Regions from separate parts of the Bacillus sp. URHA0034 genome, predicted to be linked through region 2. Evidence: predicted binding sites of a transcription regulator. Region 2 holds the regulator's gene; the other holds the start of a gene.
The links. The regulator Rex, encoded in region 2, represses fermentation and respiration genes when NADH is low (regulators of the CRP and FNR family bind a similar motif). The targets are predictions, from matches to a motif close to TTGTGAAATATTTCACAA.

Region 1 (3,375 bases), 3.0 Mb from region 2:
GGATAGAGAGTAAGTTTCTTATTTTCTAGATTTTTGCTAATCAATTGGACGGCAGTAACTGTATCTCCTTGATGCTTATCATAAAAAATGGTGATATAGTCATTATCACGCAAGAAAACATCATAGTCTTCCTTATCGGATAATTTATATAGAACGAGCCCTTTTTGAATTGTCGTTAACGGTTTACCCAGTAAATTGCGAACTGTTTGTTTAGGGGTCCCTAATTTAATCCCATTCTTAGAGGCTATTAAAGCTTGGTTCGTATATAGACCGGCTACTTTATGATCATCTCCATACATAACCATAAAAAAATGGTGGTAATCATCATGATAGGTATTCCACGTGGTCCCATATTCATTAAGGGTAGAACGAAGCGGATTACCTAGGTTTTCAATTATATCATCTCGGCTATCGCCAAGTTCAATATTAAAAATAGAAAATTCCTGCTGTACTGGTGTAGTTAATTCTATCTTCGACTCTTTTTTTGATTCGATTGGCTGTTGGCTCTCTTGACGGTTATTTAATAGTACTCCAAGCTGTTGCAGGGCAGACTGGATTTCACTATAAATAGTTTGAATGGTCCCGGTAATGTTTGGATCATCCTTTAGTTTATTCATTTCAGAAATGTCTTTTGTAAGGTTTGTATCATTAAATTGTTTTTCTATAAAAGGCCATGATGAGTGGATTAAAAATAAAGCAACAATAATCATTAGAAAACGAACCATCGATTTCCCTCCATTCTATTAGAATTTTAACCAATATTCTTAAAATATATAAGTAATATGCTTATAGAAACAAATAGAACAAAACAGTATGTTAATATAATTTTATTTTTGGAAACGTTTACAAATTCATCAATCCAAATATTACGATTCTAGCTAAAAAGCGTTTATTTAGTGCTTTTGAACTAACATTAGTAAAAGTATCCAATTGTTCAAAGTTTGTTCAATATTTCACAAACAATTATCGTTTTTTCGTGTTATGATGTAACCATAAAGAAACAAGGAGTGATAAGACATGATGATTTGTGAATGGCAAACCTTCTCAACAGATGCCGACACTTATACCCAAGAAATTTTCGAAGAATTAGTGGGTGACCCATTTGAAGCAATGTTTATGAAAGAAAATGAAGAGATTCCAAGTTATATTTGGACAGTTAATTATGTAGTCATTGTTAAAAAATACGCCAAAGTGATAACCGAAATTTTATTTGAAAAAATCCCACGCAATCCTGTGTGTGAATAAATTTATTTTCGCTTTCTCATTTACTTATACTTGTGAAACATTTCACAAGTATAATAATGGAATATATGCTAGTCCGCAATCTAATTTTTTTATAACAATATGTGAAATTATTCACATAGATAATAATTGGAGGGAATATCATGGCAGTAGTAGAAAAGCAGTTAAAAGGCAAACAGGATGTAACCAGTATGATTAATGGCTTGGTTGAAAAAGGCTTAAAAGCATTAGAGGAATTCAGAGGTTTTGACCAAGAAATGATTGATGAGATTGTTAAGCAAATGGCACTAGCAGGTCTTGATCAGCATATGCCTTTAGCAAAACTAGCGGTCGAAGAAACTGGGAGAGGGGTTTACGAGGATAAAATCATTAAAAACATGTTTGCAACAGAATATGTCTATCACAATATTAAATATAACAAAACAGTTGGTATTATCAACGAGAACGACCACGAAGGCATGATTGAAATTGCCGAGCCAGTGGGTGTTGTGGCAGGGGTAACACCAGTGACCAATCCAACATCAACTACCATGTTTAAATCACTCATTTCCATTAAGACACGCAATCCAATCATCTTTGCCTTCCATCCATCCGCACAAAAATGCAGCAGCGAAGCGGCAAAAGTATTAAGGGATGCAGCGATTAAATCAGGCGCACCGGAGAATTGTATTCAATGGATTGAAACACCTTCATTAGAAGCGACACAAGCACTTATGAATCATAATAAAATTTCTATGATCCTTGCAACCGGCGGTGCGGGAATGGTGAAATCCGCTTATAGTTCTGGTAAACCAGCTCTAGGGGTTGGCCCAGGAAACGTACCATGCTACATTGAAAAAACTGCTAATCTTAAACAAGCGGTAAATGATTTAATTCTATCAAAAACATTCGATAATGGGATGATTTGTGCGTCTGAACAAGCCGTTATTATTGATAAAGAAATTTACAAAGATGTAAAGAATGAAATGATCGCTAACAATTGCTATTTTTTAAATGAAGAAGAAAAAGAAAAGGTAGAAAAGTTAGTCATTAATGAACATTCCTGTGCGGTTAATCCTGATATTGTCGGTATGCCTGCTTATAAAATTGCTGAAAAGGCTGGAGTGACGGTTCCGGAAGGCACAAAAATCCTTATAGCGGAATTGAAGGGTGTTGGTCCTAAATATCCGCTGTCTAGGGAAAAATTAAGTCCAGTTTTAGCTTGCTATAAAGTGAATTCAACAGACGAAGGTTTAAAAAGAGCAGAAGAAATGCTTGAATTTGGCGGTTTAGGACACTCTGCCGTCATTCATACTAATGATCAAAACGTAATTAAGCAGTATGGTTTACGGATGAAGGCAGGAAGAATTATCGTTAATGCTCCATCTTCACAAGGTGCGATCGGTGATATTTATAATGCTTATATGCCATCATTAACACTTGGCTGCGGCACATATGGCGGCAACTCTGTTTCAACAAACGTAGGTGCAGTTCATTTAATTAATATCAAAAAAGTAGCTAAAAGGAATGTGAATATGCAGTGGTTCAAGGTTCCGTCTAAAATCTATTTTGAGAAAAACTCAACTCAATATTTAGCAAAAATGCCTAAGATTTCTAAAGCCTTTATTGTTACTGACCCTGGGATGGTGAAATTAGGTTATGTAGACAGAGTCCTTTACTACTTACGTAAGCGTGCTGATTATGTACATTGTGAAATATTCTCTGATGTAGAACCAGATCCATCCATTGAAACGGTTATGAAAGGCGCCGAAATGATGGCTAACTTCCAGCCGGATGTGATTATTGCCCTTGGGGGTGGTTCTGCAATGGATGCGGCTAAAGGAATGTGGCTGTTCTACGAATATCCTGATGCTGAATTCTTTGGCTTAAAACAAAAGTTCCTAGATATTCGGAAGCGGATTGTGAAATACCCTCATTTAGGTCAAAGAGCGCAGTTTGTTGCAATTCCGACAACATCAGGTACCGGTTCTGAAGTAACGTCTTTCTCTGTTATTACGGATAAAGAAGCAAATATCAAATATCCTTTAGCTGACTATGAGTTAACACCTGATGTCGCCATTATCGATCCGCAGTTTGTTATGACGGTTCCAAAACATATTACAGCAGATACTGGTCTCGACGTCTTGACACACG
Region 2 (3,375 bases):
TGAAAGGCCTCTGCATTAATCAGCAGCAGGCAAGAGGAAACGCCAAGCTTTCTTGTTATCACTAATTCACACTTCCTCTGTTTGATCAGCTGCGTATTGTCCTTTAAGACTTGAAGCAGCATTTTACCTTCATCTAAATTTATTTCCCCAGACTGTAAAAGTTTCTCTAATACATAAACTTCGAGCATTCTTGAAAAGGTAAACTGATGACTGCCTTTATCCATTTCCAAATAAATATCCATAACAGATGGTGAAACAATGTTACGTTTTATGAGGTCATCCTTTTCCAGCTTTAAATCACTAATATTAGGTGAAAACATATCTGCTAATTCATCCAAAGACAAATTATCCTTCATGGTCTGGATTTTATTAATCCGCTCTAAAATCTTTTCTTTTGGAAAGAACGTTTCCTGTCCTGTGAACGTGGATTTTCGGATAAACCACTCTTCCGGGATCAGATCCTTCCGCTTCCATCGATACAGCTGGCCGTAAGAAATACCGGCAAGATCCAGCAGCTCCTTTTTAGAAATTAACTCGTCGCTCATTTTAGATAACCCCTTTCTAAAATAGAATGTAACATAACACTGTTACGTTTGTAAAGAGACAAAAAAAGTGTTTCACTAATTTTTGTTAGTAAAACACCCTTTTATCATTATTCTTCTATTTCTTCTGTTGGATAATGTTTTAAGAAATAAACTAAAGACTGTAATTCCACTGCCAAGTCGATGTGATGAACTCTAATCGATGCAGGGACATTTAATCGTGCGGGCGTGAAGTTCAAAATCCCTTTTACTTCGGCTTTTGCCAGCCTGTCGGTAATCACTTGGGCAACAGGGGCTGGAACCGTAAGAATGACAACGGATATCTTTTGCTCTAAGAGCACCTTTTCGAGATCATCCATGTGATAAACAGGAACCTCCCGAACTTTTGCACCCATCTTTTCCGGATCGACATCAAAGGCAACCTCTATTTTGGTATTATTGTTTTTTAAAAAATTATAGTTCAAAAAGGCTGTTCCTAGATTACCAACCCCAATTAACGCAACCTTTGTTAGTTCATCTTGATCAAGTGTCTTACGGAAAAAGGTTAACAAATAATTGACATTGTAGCCGTACCCTTTCTTCCCCAAGGCCCCAAAGTATGAAAAATCTCGGCGAATCGTTGCACTGTCTACCTTTACCGCTTCACTTAGTTCCGCAGACGAAACTCTTTGTTTCCCGGAAGTATGCAGATTTTTTAAAAACCGATAATAGAGGGGCAGCCGTTTTGCTGTCGCCTGTGGTATCTTCATCGTTTCATTGCTCATAATCTCCCACACCCCATTCCAAAAATGTAAATATTACTTAACTTGTTCCGTTCTTTTAAAGTCTCCGTTTTTTCCGCCTGTTTTCTCAACTAAGTATGTCGGTCCAATGATCATACCTTTATCTACTGCTTTGCACATATCATAAACGGTTAAAGCGCAAATTGATGCCGCTGTGAGCGCTTCCATTTCAACACCTGTATTTCCTTTTGTTTTAACGGCTGCAGCAATATGCAATTGATGGCTCTCATTTTGGCCTTTTTCCCATGAAAAGGATATATTGACCCCTGTTAGTGGAATCGGGTGACACATTGGAATAATGTCCCATGTTTTTTTCGCAGCCATTACCGCTGCTACTTGTGCGACCGCTAAAACATCGCCTTTTTTCATTTCATGGTTTGATATCTTTTGAAAGATTTCATCACTTACAGTAATACTCGAATGAGCAAGAGCCGTTCGTGCGGTTTCGGGTTTGTCACTAACGTCCACCATTTTAGCTCTGCCTTCGTCATTGAAATGCGTAAATTCTGCCATAAAAAAATCCCCCTACGAAAAAATAATACACTATTTTTACCACAATGTGTGTGAAACTTTGAACGAATATGTATTTTTTCTTGAAAAAAGTGCCATAAATCCTCACTTTATTGCCGACCTTACGCTAATACGGTACACTATTTATATAGTAAAGACTGATTTGCTGCTTATATAAGTGAAAGGTTTCACTTTAAAGATGAAATGGGAATACAGCTTTTGTCTTATATTACCATGCGACATAATCCTTACGTTTTGTTTTTTTAATAGAGGTGAATATAAATGATTTTACTGCAAGTAAACCAACTGCAAAAATATTATGGGGCTGACCTTATTTTATCGAATATAAAGCTTGAATTACAAACCCGCGACCGCGTTGCCCTTGTCGGTCGGAATGGCGCTGGGAAATCCACGTTATTAAAGATTATTGCCGGACACCTGTCCCATGATGGCGGCGAGATTATTAAACCCAAGGATGTAACCATCGGTTATTTAGCGCAAAATACCGGCCTTGAATCAAATTTATCGATTTGGGATGAGATGTTAACCGTCTTTGAACCGCTTCGATTGATGGAAAAAAAGCTTCGTCAACTCGAAGAACAAATGGCCGACCCTGATATTTTTGAAGATAGTGCAAAATATGAGCGTATTTTAAAAGAATATGATCAGCTCCAGGTTAAATTTAAAGAGCAGGGCGGCTATCAATATGAAGCCGATATTCGCTCCGTCCTTTACGGGTTAAACTTTCACAACAGTTCACTGATGATTACAAGCTTAAGCGGAGGGCAAAAGACCCGGCTCGCTTTAGGAAAGCTGTTATTAACAAAACCTGATATTTTAATATTGGACGAGCCTACTAACCATCTTGACATCGATACCCTTTCCTGGCTGGAGCAATATTTACAGGGATATGATGGTGCCATTTTGATTGTTTCCCATGACCGTTATTTCTTAGACAAAGTTGTCACCCAAGTTTACGAAGTATCACGGAAACAAATCCAACGATTTACCGGCAACTATAGTGCCTACCTTGATCAAAAAGCAGCCAATTATGAGCGCGATATGAAACTCTATGAAAAACAGCAGCAAGAGGTTGCTAATCTGCAAGATTTTATCCACCGTAATCTTGCTAGGGCCTCTACGACGAAACGAGCCCAAAGCCGCCGTAAAAAGCTTGAAAAAATGGAGTTAATGGACCGGCCGCTTGGAGATGAGAAATCAGCTACCTTCTCCTTTGAAATTGAAAAACAAAGCGGCAATGATGTATTGACGATAGAATCCTTGGCTGTAGGGTATGAAGGTAAAAAGGTCTCGGAGGATATTTCGTTTCGGGCCTATAAAGGAGAAAGTATTGCATTAGTCGGACCCAATGGAATTGGGAAATCGACACTCTTAAAAACGATTATCAAGAAGCTGCCTCAACTGGCGGGTACCATCCTCTATGGGACCAATCTTGCAATTGGTTATTATGACCAGGAGCAAGCAGAATTAACCTCAAATAAGCGAGTGTTAAATGAATTATGGGACGACTATCCCTTAAA

Region 1: a site for Rex is predicted at 1,276-1,293, ahead of adhE (bifunctional acetaldehyde-CoA/alcohol dehydrogenase). Genes of this name have one in related genera too.

The regions. Positions count from the first base shown of each region.
Region 1 covers NZ_JBWCDK010000002.1:5,620,722-5,624,096, forward strand. Annotated here, with positions in the region: gene ACZ9EE_RS29225 (CAP domain-containing protein) at 1-725, opposite strand, end outside; gene ACZ9EE_RS29230 (hypothetical protein) at 1,018-1,245, shown strand; gene adhE (bifunctional acetaldehyde-CoA/alcohol dehydrogenase) at 1,386-3,375, shown strand, end outside.
Region 2 covers NZ_JBWCDK010000002.1:2,639,001-2,642,375, forward strand. Annotated here, with positions in the region: gene ACZ9EE_RS14615 (YhbD family protein) at 1-545, opposite strand, end outside; gene ACZ9EE_RS14620 (redox-sensing transcriptional repressor Rex) at 653-1,306, opposite strand; gene moaC (cyclic pyranopterin monophosphate synthase MoaC) at 1,340-1,837, opposite strand; gene ACZ9EE_RS14630 (ABC-F family ATP-binding cassette domain-containing protein) at 2,117-3,375, shown strand, end outside.